DNA from 3 places in the Alteromonas sp. NFXS44 genome. Region 1 is predicted to be linked to each of the others. Evidence: predicted binding sites of a transcription regulator. Region 1 holds the regulator's gene; each other region holds the start of a gene.
The links. Region 1 encodes sigma-54, which starts transcription at its own class of promoters, with help from an activator protein. Its sites were predicted from a motif close to GTTGGCACGNNNNTNGNNT; they were not measured.
Positions count from the first base shown of each region.

Region 2: a site for sigma-54 is predicted at 2,233-2,251, ahead of glnK (P-II family nitrogen regulator). Genes of this name have one in related genera too.
Region 3: a site for sigma-54 is predicted at 1,684-1,702, ahead of J3369_RS11335 (kinase). Genes of this name have one in related genera too.

Region 1 covers NZ_JAGDEA010000002.1:360,303-364,568, forward strand. Annotated here, with positions in the region: gene rapZ (RNase adapter RapZ) at 1-711, opposite strand, end outside; gene ptsN (PTS IIA-like nitrogen regulatory protein PtsN) at 759-1,202, opposite strand; gene hpf (ribosome hibernation promoting factor) at 1,211-1,498, opposite strand; gene J3369_RS04795 (RNA polymerase factor sigma-54) at 1,531-3,015, opposite strand; gene lptB (LPS export ABC transporter ATP-binding protein) at 3,111-3,836, opposite strand; gene lptA (lipopolysaccharide transport periplasmic protein LptA) at 3,842-4,266, opposite strand, start outside.
Region 2 covers NZ_JAGDEA010000012.1:422,785-427,050, reverse strand. Annotated here, with positions in the region: gene J3369_RS19015 (DUF808 domain-containing protein) at 275-1,192, opposite strand; gene J3369_RS19010 (hypothetical protein) at 1,256-1,975, opposite strand; gene glnK (P-II family nitrogen regulator) at 2,309-2,647, shown strand; gene J3369_RS19000 (ammonium transporter AmtB) at 2,679-3,923, shown strand; gene J3369_RS18995 (catalase) at 4,128-4,266, shown strand, end outside.
Region 3 covers NZ_JAGDEA010000008.1:58,407-62,672, reverse strand. Annotated here, with positions in the region: gene J3369_RS11340 (HAD-IIB family hydrolase) at 1-762, opposite strand, end outside; gene J3369_RS11335 (kinase) at 765-1,634, opposite strand; gene cmoB (tRNA 5-methoxyuridine(34)/uridine 5-oxyacetic acid(34) synthase CmoB) at 1,772-2,746, opposite strand; gene cmoA (carboxy-S-adenosyl-L-methionine synthase CmoA) at 2,755-3,501, opposite strand; gene J3369_RS11320 (response regulator transcription factor) at 3,685-4,266, shown strand, end outside.

The DNA of each region.
Region 1 (4,266 bases):
GTTGTTCCGTTCAAGATGTGGCAGCCAGGTCGTGATGAGGTTCTGAATCTGCCAGATAAATTTGGTCACTATAGGTTGGGAACTGAGGAAAACCTGAACCGGTGTATCCAGGCCTGTCAGGTGTTTTAAATCCGGCTCCCAGTGAGGGTTTGGCAGAAAACGGGCGTCAAACACATAGTCTGCATCTTTGGGAATACCATGTTTAAAGCCGAATGATTCAAATACCAGAACAAGTCGTGAGCTTTTCTTACCGAGGATCCGCTCGCGAATTAATTCTGCCAGCTGGTGAATGCTCAGAGAGTCGGTATCAATATTCAAATCCGCTCTTTCTGCTACGGGGGCCAGTAATTCCCGTTCTGTCTGAATGGCATCAGACAATGACTTATTCAGTTTAGCCAGCGGGTGTAACCGGCGGGTTTCACTGAACCTGCGCACCAGCATATCGTCACTTGCGTCAATATATACGATGGTGACAGTCCATGACTGAGGCAGGTAGTCGAGAATTTCAACCAGCTCAGAAGGCTCTTTAGGCAAGTTCCTGACATCAATACTCACAGCCACCTGCTCGTATTCATCGGCGACAGTGTGTGTCAGGGCTGGTAAAAGATTAACCGGAATATTATCGACGCAGTAATACCCCAGATCCTCTAGGGCACGAAGTGCTACTGATTTTCCTGAACCTGAACGTCCGCTGATGATGATTAACTTCACGCCCGTTTCTCCTGAAGTCACATGTTGTCGGTGCGTATTACACTAAGTTACTGTAATGCGCGAATAATATCATCACTTGTCTGAGCTTTGCGGATAGTTTTTATGGTTTCTTTATCACTGAGTTTACCGGCAACCATGGCCAGAGTTTGTAAATGTCCTTCGGTTTGTTCTTGAGGGACAAGCAAAGTAAAGAAAATATCCACAGGTTTATTATCGATAGCATCAAAATCGATGGCGGGCGTGCTGGTAACCACAATGGCAATGACTTTTTCCAGTCCGGCCAGACGGCCGTGGGGGAGGGCAATGCCGTTACCTATACCTGTGCTGCCCATTCGCTCACGGGCCAGCAGGCTACTTAACACGGTGGCTTCATCAACATCGGGGTTATTTTTAGCTGCAATCCCGCTGATGATTTCGAGAATGCGTTTTTTGCTATTGCACTGGACCGCACACTCGGTGCGGTCCAGGCTGACTATGGCTTGTATATCCATGAATTCAATTAATGCTTTTTAAGCTTTTCCTTGTGTTTCAGGACCTGCCTGTCGAGCTTATCGACCATGCTGTCAATGGCAGCGTACATGTCCTGATTTTCGGAAGAGGCGAAGACTTCCGCGCCGCTAAGATGAACCGTTGCTTCTGCTTTTTGGCTAAGCTTTTCAACATTTAAAATAACGTGCACATTTGATATGTGGTCAAAATGACGTTCCAGTTTGCTGAACTTAGTATCGACATAATTACGCAAAGAATCAGTGATCTCAATGTGATGACCAGAAAGGTTGATTTGCATATTTCGTCTTCCTTATTTTGAGCAGCCTTAAGTTAGATAAGGCTTTTGCGTTGGTTAGACGGCGGGATCGATAAGGATTCCCGGTACTTTGCTATTGTTCGCCGGGCAACCATAATGCCTTGATCGGCCAACAACGAAGCAATCTTGCTGTCACTCAGCGGCTTGCCTGGATTTTCAGCGGCAACCAGCTTCTTAATCAGGGCGCGAATCGCTGTAGATGAACACTCACCACCTGATTCAGTGGCAACGTGGCTGGAGAAGAAATACTTCAACTCGAAAATACCACGGGGCGTGTGCATGTACTTCTGCGTTGTTACCCTGGAAATAGTAGATTCGTGCATATCTACCATTTCTGCGACATCATTCAGCACCATTGGTTTCATCATTTCAGGGCCATGCTCAAAAAAGCCCATTTGTTGCTGAACAATACAATTTGCTACTTTCAGCAGTGTATCGTTCCGGCTCTCAAGGCTCTTAATAAACCATTTGGCTTCCTGCATGTGAGAGCGGATAAATTGTGAATCACTGCTGTTTCGTGCTTTACGGCTCATTGCAGCGTACTGCTGATTAACACTGAGCTTAGGCAAGCTGTCGGGGTTTAATTCTACTACCCAACGGCCATTTTTCTTAGCAACCGATACATCCGGAATGACATATTCGGGCTCTTTCGTAATTAATGCACTGCCCGGACGGGGATTCAGCGTTTGCAGCAAACGCATCGCTTCCCGTAATTGATCTTCTTTCAGGCGGGTTTTACGCATTAATGTACGGTAATCTTTGCTGCCTAACAGATCGGAATGCTCTCTGAGCAGCAGTTTCGCTTCTTCCAGCCACGGTGTTTCCGGTGCAAATTGCGCCAGTTGCACCAGCAAGCATTCCTGCGGTGTGCGGGAGCCGGAACCGAGAGGATCAAAGAGCTGAATACGTTTGAGTACGCACTCAACCTCATCTTCTTCAACGGGCTCTTCCATATCGTCACTGTTTACGCTTTGCAGAATGTCGTCAACGGTAACCGTGAGATAACCGGACTCATCAATGGAGTCAATAATCGCCAGTGCGATGGCGCGGTCTATGTCAGAAAAAGGTGTCAGACGCATTTGCCACAGCAGATGGTCCTGAATATTTTCGGTGGTTTCACCCTGAAAGATTTGTTCGTCATCGCTACCGGAAGGGCCGGGCGCGGGGGCTGAAGACGCAGAAATGTACTCATCCCAGGTACTGTCGATGGGCAACTCGTCCGGTAAATCATTCTTTTCCAGTGCTTCACCGGTATCCATGCTGTCAGAAGATGATGCTGATGCAGACTCCTGCATGCTGTCATCATTATCGATGTTATTTTTCTCAATTACATCGTTGTCGGAGCTGTCGTCGACTTCCAGCAAAGGATTAGAATCGAGGGCTTCCTGAATTTCTTGTTGTAAGTCCAGCGTAGACAACTGCAATAGCTTGATCGCCTGCTGAAGCTGAGGCGTCATTGTCAGTTGTTGGCTAAATTTTAACTGTAAAGATGGTTTCATCTACGTCTTATATAAACTCTAAAAAGGACATCCGGTTGTAGCGGTGTGAGTGCCGGTGGCGAAATCTCCGTTAAATGCTCATCCCGATATCTTAACTATAGCCTGAATTGCTCACCAAGGTATACATCACGAACTTTTTGATTACTTAATACCTGTTCTGCGGTGCCCTGAGCAATCAGTTCTCCATGACTGACGATATAGGCCTCTTCACACACATCAAGGGTTTCCCTGACATTGTGGTCGGTGATGAGGATACCGATACCTCTGTCCCGTAAGTGCTGAATGATCTTCTTTATATCATTAACCGAAATCGGGTCAACTCCGGCGAAGGGTTCATCGAGCAAAATAAATTGCGGATTGGCTGCCAGTGCGCGGGCAATTTCAACCCGGCGGCGTTCGCCACCCGACAAACTCATACCTGTACTATTACGTATATGGTTAATATTAAATTCATCAAGTAGTGCATCCGCTTCCTGTTCACGTTGATGATTTTTTAAGTCTTTACGCGTCTGCAATATCGCCATGATGTTTTCATGTACGGTCAGCTTTCGGAAAATGGATGCCTCCTGGGGTAAATAACCAATTCCCCGGCGGGCACGCTCATGCATTGGCTGGTGCGTCAGCTCCTGCTCATCAATGAGGATCTTGCCTTTATCGAGCGGCACAAGACCCACAATCATGTAAAACGTTGTGGTTTTACCTGCGCCGTTAGGACCCAGCAGACCTACTATCTGTCCGGTAGAAACCGATAAACTAACGTCACGGACGACCTGGCGTGATTTATACGACTTTGCCAGGTGAGTCGCACTCAGGGTTGCCATGTAACTTAGTTACCCTCGTTTTCGTTTCTGTCTGAAGACTTGTTGTCTTCCTTCAGCTCTTTAACTGTGTCAGGACGGAAAACCGTGGTTACACGGCCGTTGCTGTTACTTTCTCCGCCGGTTGCCAGAAGTTGCTCTTTTGACATGTCATAGGTGATGCTATCTCCCTGGACCATGCTGGTATCTTGCTGGATTTTTGCATCACCTTGCAAGGAAATAAGTTGTTTAGCTACTTCGTAGCGAATTTCATTTGCACTGGCTTTTACTTTGGCCCCGTCATCCAGCGTTTGAGAATAACTGGCTGGTTTTCCGCGGGCGATAAAAATCTCTTTCCCTTCACCATCACTGGCGATGGCTTCCACTTCATCTGCGGCAATAATGAGAGAACCCTGGGTTATCTTCACATCGTCTTTAAAAACCGATTTCTTCT
Region 2 (4,266 bases), on a different contig from region 1:
CCCGGCAGTTAATTGTTAAGTCGCATTAACTTTAGCGATAGTTGTGCCAACACGAAAAAAAATTTTAAAGTGTTGATTTTAAACGTTTTATTTTGTCTGTGTGGAAAAGCTTTGATAAGTGTAAATAGTATAAGCACTAAGAATTAGTAATTTTGAAAACTCTATTTGGCGAATTTGACCAGGTATGATGTACGGGGCTGACAGGTGAGTCAGCCCGCGATGATTTTGGTTGTGGCCGGGGCATAGTTTGCCGCCCCGACAACATCAGAGCAGCTTAATGCGCGTCTTTCTTTTTAGAAAACAGTGAAACAATACCCACAATTACCGAACCGGCAATCAAACCAGCCACACCATCGGTGATAAGGGAGATGACAAAGCTGAGTTGCTCCACACTGTGATTAATGGATTCAGCGAGGTGGTGCATAAACGGAATATTGTGAGTAAGGATGCCGCCGCCAACGAGGAACATAGCAATGGTGCCGACAAAAGCGAGGGTTTTCATTAACAGAGGCGCAGCAACGAGCAGGGCGCGGCCAGTGACACGCTGAAAACCGTTGTAGCCGCCGGTAAGTGATTTTCTGAGCAGATACAGACCGACATCGTCCATTTTCACAATGCCGGCAACCAGACCATACACACCGGCGGTGATCCCCACACTCAATGCGCACAATACACCTACCTGAGTAACAAAATCAGCCTGCTGCACGCTACCCAGTGCAATGACGATAATCTCTGCGGACAAAATAAAATCAGTCCGGATGGCGCCTTTAATCTTGTCTTTCTCAAGCGCCACAAGATCAATATTTTCCTGTGAGAGTTTTTCAATTCTGGCTTCACGCTCTGCTTCATCTTCTTTATGGAAAAGCCGGTGCAATACTTTTTCAGCCCCTTCGAAACACAGGTACAGACCACCAATGACCAGCATGACGGTGATCAGAACCGGAATAAAAGCAGAAATAAGCAGCGCTGCAGGTACAAGGAACACTTTGTTGAGCAGTGAGCCTTTTGCCACAGCCCAAACCACAGGCAGTTCTCTTTCGGCACGTACTCCCTGAACCTGGTTGGCATTTAATGCAAGATCATCACCCAGTACCCCGGCAGTTTTCTGCGCAGCCACTTTAGACATGGCGGAAATGTCATCCAGCAAAGTAGCGATATCATCAATCAGGGCGAGTAGGTTAGCGGCTGCCATAGGTTTTCCTCAAAAAGAATCGGGGCATAGGTTATCTGTAGAAGCCCTTATACGCAATACAGACTAATTTTGATTCTCTTCTTCTTTGACCCCTTTATTTATCCGCGCATCAATAAATTTCTCAAACCCTTTGCCCCTGTCTGAACAGGTCGCCCGTCCACCGGTAAAACGTGAAATAAATGCCAGGGTTTGCGTGGTTTTACTACTGCAATCCACTTCAACGGCAGGGGGCGGGGCAAGAGGATCTTCTTTTTCTGCGCCTTTACGGGGATCGCTGATATCCGGTGACGTTTTTGCCCGCCTGAGTTCTTTGGCTACTTGCTCAGCATCCTGCTGTGTACTGGCAGCCTGTTGCCGGCTGAAAAAAGCATCCAGAGCACGGCGCGATGTTAATGATGGTCTGTTTGAAACCGTGCCTGAATCTGTTGGCGCAGCCGGCTGCGCGATAACAGAAGAGACAGGCGGTTGAACCGGCTCTGACGTTTCAGGTTGCACAGGTTGTTGCTGTGGCGGTTCTTTTACTGCCGGCGGTGTTTTGATGTCAGGCGGGGCTGCCTGTTCCTGAGTTGGTTTGGACTCCGGTGCGGCAGGTTCAGTCTTGTCGGGCACTGATGCTTCCGGAATGGTTTCCGGTAGTGTGTCCGGTTCCCGGACGGTCTGAGGTTGTGGCAGACGGATTAACGTCGCCGTGATGGGCGTACTGACCACGGGCTCCGGAATATCGCGCTTACTTTCCATCAGCGCCAGTGCGGCAAGCAATATAAGGTGAATAATAACAGACACAACAAAGACCCCGCTTTTCTTTCCTGAGCGGGGTGGATCAAATGTTGGCCTTTGAGGGGCAAAGAAAGCGGTGTCCGTGGTTTCCATACGCGACAGAAGACCGCTGAAATAAGATGAAGTTCCCGGTCTTTACACAAGCACGATTTTGGTTGCCCAATTGTGGTGCGTTATTTTGCCTTCGCACGATCATGGTGCGTAATTTTTAAGCTCTCCATTCGTTTTAATGCATAAATATCTGTTTTTTATAGATTAAAATTTGTGGCATAGGACTTGGTTTACTTCAGCAACCCCCGCTAAAAGCGAAAACAAACAACCATTATTTGGGAGCAACACATGAAACTAGTCACAGCTATCATCAAGCCATTCAAGCTGGATGATGTTCGTGAAGCCATTTCAGAGATCGGTATCGACGGTCTTACCGTTACCGAAGTGAAAGGGTTTGGACGTCAAAAAGGACACACTGAATTATATCGCGGCGCCGAATATCAGGTGGATTTCTTACCAAAAGTAAAACTGGAAGTTGCCGTTCAGGCAGACCAGGTTGAGCGTTTGGTAGAAGCCATCGTTGGCGCAGCAAAAACGGGCAAGATCGGTGACGGTAAAGTATTCGTCTACGACCTTGAACATGCTGTTCGTATTCGTACCGGCGAAGCTGACGCAGACGCGCTGTAAAACAACACAATAAGAAATTGCGGAGAAAACAATGGAAATCACATTTGAACTCGGGTATGCATTAGATACCTTCTATTTCCTTATTTGCGGTGCGTTAGTCATGTGGATGGCTGCCGGCTTTGCCATGCTTGAGGCGGGTCTGGTTCGTGCTAAAAACACCACTGAAATTCTGACCAAGAACGTGGCGCTGTATGCCATTGCCTGTACCATGTATATGATCTGCGGTTACAGCATCATGTACGGCGGTGGTGACTTCACATTATTCCTTTCCGGTATTGTTGGTGACGGTGCAACAGGTGTTGCAGAAGAACCGGCTACCTACGCGCCTTCAGCTGACTTCTTCTTCCAGGTAGTATTCGTTGCCACGGCAATGTCTATCGTATCCGGTGCGGTTGCTGAGCGTATGAAACTGTGGGCCTTCCTGGCATTCGCAGTTGTGATGACTGGTTTCATCTATCCAATGGAAGGTGCATGGACATGGGGCGGTGAGTCTGTATTCGGTATGTACGTACTGGGCGACAACGGTTTCTCTGACTTTGCAGGTTCCGGTATTGTTCACATGGCAGGTGCTGCTGCTGCGTTAGCCGGTGTACTGGTACTTGGTGCCCGTAAAGGTAAATACACTGCAGATGGCAAAGTAAATGCTATCCCGGGTGCTAACCTGCCTCTGGCGACTTTAGGTACATTCATTCTGTGGATGGGTTGGTTCGGCTTCAACGGTGGTTCTGTTCTGGCAACAGCTACTGTAGAAAGTGCTAACTCTGTTGCGGTTGTATTCATGAACACCAATGCTGCCGCCGCCGGTGGTGCAATTGCTGCGCTGCTGCTGGCCCGCGTAATGTTCGGTAAAGCTGACCTGACTATGGTTCTTAACGGTGCACTGGCTGGTCTGGTAGCTATTACTGCTGAACCTTCAACGCCAACGCCTCTGATGGCAACACTTTTCGGTGCATTAGGTGGTCTGCTGGTTGTTCTGAGCATCGTGTTCCTGGACAAACTGAAAATCGATGATCCTGTAGGTGCTATCTCTGTTCACGGTGTAGTCGGTCTGTTAGGTCTGTTACTGGTGCCGGTAACTAACGAAGGTTCTACTTTCGGTGGTCAGCTGTTAGGTGCTGCTACAATCTTTGTATGGGTATTCGTAACCAGTCTGATTGTTTGGGTAATCCTGAAAGCTGTAATGGGCATCCGGGTTTCTGAAGAAGAAGAATTTGAAGGTGTTGACGTTGCTGAATGTGGTCTGGAAGCATATCCTGATTTTACTTCAGGTCGTTAATCTTCAACACGGAGACTTGATTGGGCAACCTATAACAAAAGCATAATGCTCAACTCACCAAAATTTGAACCCCGCATCTGCGGGGTTTTTTCTGTTTAATAGAAATAAATAATTAACATCTTTTAAAAAATAGATTGGTCGTTTTCCGGCTCTCTGTTGTACGCATAGTTACACCAACTATCGTGCTTTTCCCAGGAGACCGTTATGAGTAAAAAACCAACTCTCACCACCAGCGCGGGCGCGCCCGTCGAATCTAACGAAACCAGCAAAACAGCGGGCGCAAGAGGTCCGGTTCTGCTGACAGATTATCAGCTTGTTGAAAAGCTGGCACACCAGAACAGGG
Region 3 (4,266 bases), on a different contig from region 1:
ACTGGTGTATACATTTTCTTCTTTTTTTAGTGTAGGGGGTTGATGGCTCGGGGAGGCGATCCGAACGGCAATATCCGCCGCCTCAAGCATTGCAATATCGTTTTTACCGTCACCCAGCGCAATACTGGTCACCGGTTCGTCATGTTGACGGATAAACTCTTCGACAAACCATTGAAGGGCTGCGCCCTTATTACAGTCGCCGGAAATATGAATAAAACGGCCGCCTTCCAGCGGGTAGGCACCTCTGTCTGTCACAGACCGGATAAACGCCTCTTTTCTCTCATCTGTTCCTTGCCACAAGACCGGCTCACCGAATTGTCGCTGTGCAGCCAGTGCAGCTTCTGCGGGTGATAACCCGGTGGCTTCACAGATGTCCTCATTGGACATCTCACTGAAATGGGTGAATTCACCGGCAAAATCCGGTTTGACCTTTTCGAGTAATTTCAGCCAGTACATTTTCGATGAGGTGAAAGATTTACACCAGAAACCATCCTGCCACACGGTACCGGCTGGTTTTTTCGCGAAAAAACCATGAGGAATGTACGCTGCAGCGCCGTTTTCTAAGATAAACGGGCCGGTCAGGCCAATGGTTTCCCGCAATTCAAGCAATTCAACAAAGGTCTTGCTGGTGGTAGGGATGACGGGAATATTTCGCTTTGACAGTGAGGTCAGCGTAGGCTTTGCTGCTTCAAAACTGTATGTATGGTGGTCAAGTAACGTACCGTCCATGTCAGTGAAAATGAGTGTATTCGCTGTGTTCATGACTACTTCCTGATGACGTTTTTAATGACTCTGTTTTCATCTAACTCAAATACCTGATTACACTTTGCAGGCAGGGAATTAAACGCATGTTCTGTGAGTCTCTGATAATGTTGTATGAAACGAAGGATTTGTTCATCGCTCATAATACCGCTTCCGGTTTTACCGTTTTTTGCGGCCAGTTTGTGTTCCTGTTCACACCGCCATTTGTAAACATGCTCAAAAGACGGACCTTTTAACATTACCCAATACTGCATTTCATCGTATAAAGATTCATATTCTGAAGCAATTTTATCATTCACATACCGACGCCATGCGCCATCCGGGTCTTCGGTACGCTCAAGATCATTAACCGGCTCTTTAAGTGCGTCTTCAGATTGCGCTGACACGCCCCAACACCAGCCTTCAATTAACACAATATCAGGTGGAGAAGTGATTACCGGCCATGCAGGTTCTTCAAAAGGATCATCGGTGGCTTTATTGAAGCGTGGCAGAGCAACGCTGCCTGTCGATTTTAACGCTGTGAAAGTGTCATCAGCCAGTATCGTATTGTGCGTACCGGGTACACCTCTGGTGCAAAGTAGGGGATGTACGTTGGCAGCAAGTTCTTGTCGTCTTGCACGGGAGAGATAGAAATCGTCAAGGGAGATCGTGACGGCTGACAGCCCGTGCTGGTGGGTGAAGTAGTGGATAAGAAAGTCGCATAATGTGGATTTCCCTGATCCCTGACAGCCATTAACACCGACGAAAAATGGCCTTTCTGCACCATTTGTGTGCGAAAGGATTTCGTCTGCTAACGGTATGAACCATTCTTGTGCAATGGCCTGGTAAGTGTCCGGTAACTGGTGCTCGTTCAGAAAGCCCGTAATATCCATGTTACTACCTGTGTGACGTGCTGTTTCAGCACAGTTTATAAAGTAGTAACTACAACAATTATGCCAATCCGGGTCAGGTATGCTTGCAGACCTATGCTCAGAATTGGCAACAGTCTGCAAACGAACAGGACATAAAGTTACTTTTTCGTGGCTATCAGTACTGCACGTTGTGGTGCAGGATAACCTTCAATGGTTTTGCTGATGTCATCAGGATCCAGAAAATCTTTCAAAGACTGAGACGTCATCCACTCTGTGGTGCGCTGCTCATCCGGAGACGTGGTGTTGATATCAGCGACCTTTATATTTTCAAAACCCAGTCTGCTCAGCCACACAGTGAGTGCTTTTACACTTGGCAGAAACCAGACGTTACGCATTTGTGCATAACGTTCGCCTGCCATCAGTACGGTCTGCTCATCACCTTCCACTACCAGTGTTTCAAGCACCAGTTCGCCGCCTTTGCGTAACTGATCTTTCAGTTGGGTGAGAAACTGTACCGGATCTTTTCTATGGTATAGCACACCCATTGAGAACACGGTATCAAATGCTTTTAATGCCGGCATCTGCTCAATGCCCAGCGGTAAAAAATGGATATTAGCGGCAGGAATAAAATGCCTGATAGCCTGAAACTGAATTAAAAACAGTTGAGTCGGATCGATGCCATAAACGCCGGCAGCATCTTCTCCCAGCATACGCCACATGTGATAGCCGCTACCACAACCCACATCCAGAACATGACGGTTGGCAAGCGGGCTGATATGAGGCAGTACCCGATCCCATTTCCAGTCAGACCGCCATTCTGTATCAATATGAATACCGTGAATGTGATAGGGGCCTTTTCGCCAGGGCATAAACTGTTTCAGCAGACCTTCTATCTGTTTCTGCTGATATTCGCTGATGTCAGCGGCGCTACCCGCAGTAACACTGTGTTTCAGTTCTTTTGAACTGACAGTGGTCTCAGGAAGTTTTTCCAGCAATTTACACCATTTACTGAATTCTCCGTGAAGGTGTTCCCGTTGCCATTCGCTGATTTGTGCCGGCAGCGTTTCAAGCCAGTGTGCCAGAGGCGTGTTCAGCAACTGACGGTAACATTCAGTGAACCAGGGATCAGAAATACGTCGCATCAGGCATTGTCTCCATCAGCCTTAATGGCCACCATTGAGGTAAAGTTATAGCATTTGAACCACATCACCACATCTTCAAACCCTACCTTTTTCAAGCGGCTTTCGTGCGTCTGGTAGGTGTCGGTGAGCATCACATTTTCAAGCGCTGCCCGTTTCTGGCTGACTTCCAGTTCACTGTAACCATTATTGCGCTTAAACTGATGATGCAGGTCGATAAGAAGATGATTTCCCTGTTCACTGGGATGCTGAATTTTCTCTGACAAAACGAGGATGCCGCCCGGATTCATGCCGTTGAAAATTTTGCTCAGCAGCGTTTCTCTTTGCTCCGGCGGAATAAACTGCAAGGTGAAATTCATGATCACCATGGATGCATTTTCTATTTTTGTGTCCAGAGCAGATTCACAATGGAGTGTGACATGGTTGGGTAAATGAAAGCTGGAAATTACCCGTTCACAGCGCTCAATCATTGCCGGGGAATTATCAATACCGGTGATCTGACAGAATAAATGATCTGTGTTACGTGCAACAGCAAGACTGGCAGCCCCCAGAGAACAGCCGAGATCATATACATTGCTGCCTTCAGTGACTCTGGCTCTGGCCAGTTCTCCGATGGTATGCAGAATCGTCTGATAGCCCGGTACTGAACGTTGAATCATATCGGGAAATACGTCAGCTACGTGTTCATCAAATCGGAAATCACTGACGGTTGTCATATGGCTGGCAAAAATATTATCCGGCTTTTGCACTGAAAGACCTTACTGATTAGCTAAAAAACGGGGCAGATTTTAAAGGATTGCCACGTTTTTTTCATTTAAAAGGAAAAATTTCTTGATTATAAAGCCCCTTAAGTTAATTTGACTTTATATCGTTAGCCTAAAGTATTACCCTATAGTAACAGGAAAAATTACATAGTTCGGGCACCGCATTATATGACTCGTATATTAGTTGCAGATGATCATCCACTGTTCAGGGAAGCATTAAGTGCTGCGCTGGAACCGTATTTCAAGGACGCTGAAATTCTTGAAGCGGACAGTCTTGAATCCATGATGACCGTGTTAACTGAAAATCACCACATTGATTTACTGTTATTAGATTTAAATATGCCGGGAGGCGAATACTTCAACGGTCTTATTTCCGTTAAAGATGTTTATCCGGAATTACCCGTCGCGGTTATTTCTGCCAATGAAAGCATTGATGTTGTTGCTCAGGTCATGGGACTGGGTGCTCAGGGCTTTATTCCCAAATCATCGCCCACGAAACAAATTGCTGAAGCAATCGTGACCATCAAAGGCGGTGAAAACTGGGTACCGGAAGAGATGAAAGCGGACCTGGAGAACGTTGATGAAGAGATGACTCAACTGTTGAAACGTTTCCGTGAACTTACGCCGAAACAAATTCAGGTGCTAAGCTTCCTGCGTGCAGGTTTAATGAACAAGCAAATTGCCCACGAAATGAATGTGACCGAAGCGACTATCAAGGCACACATCAGCGCAATTTTGCGTAAGCTTGAA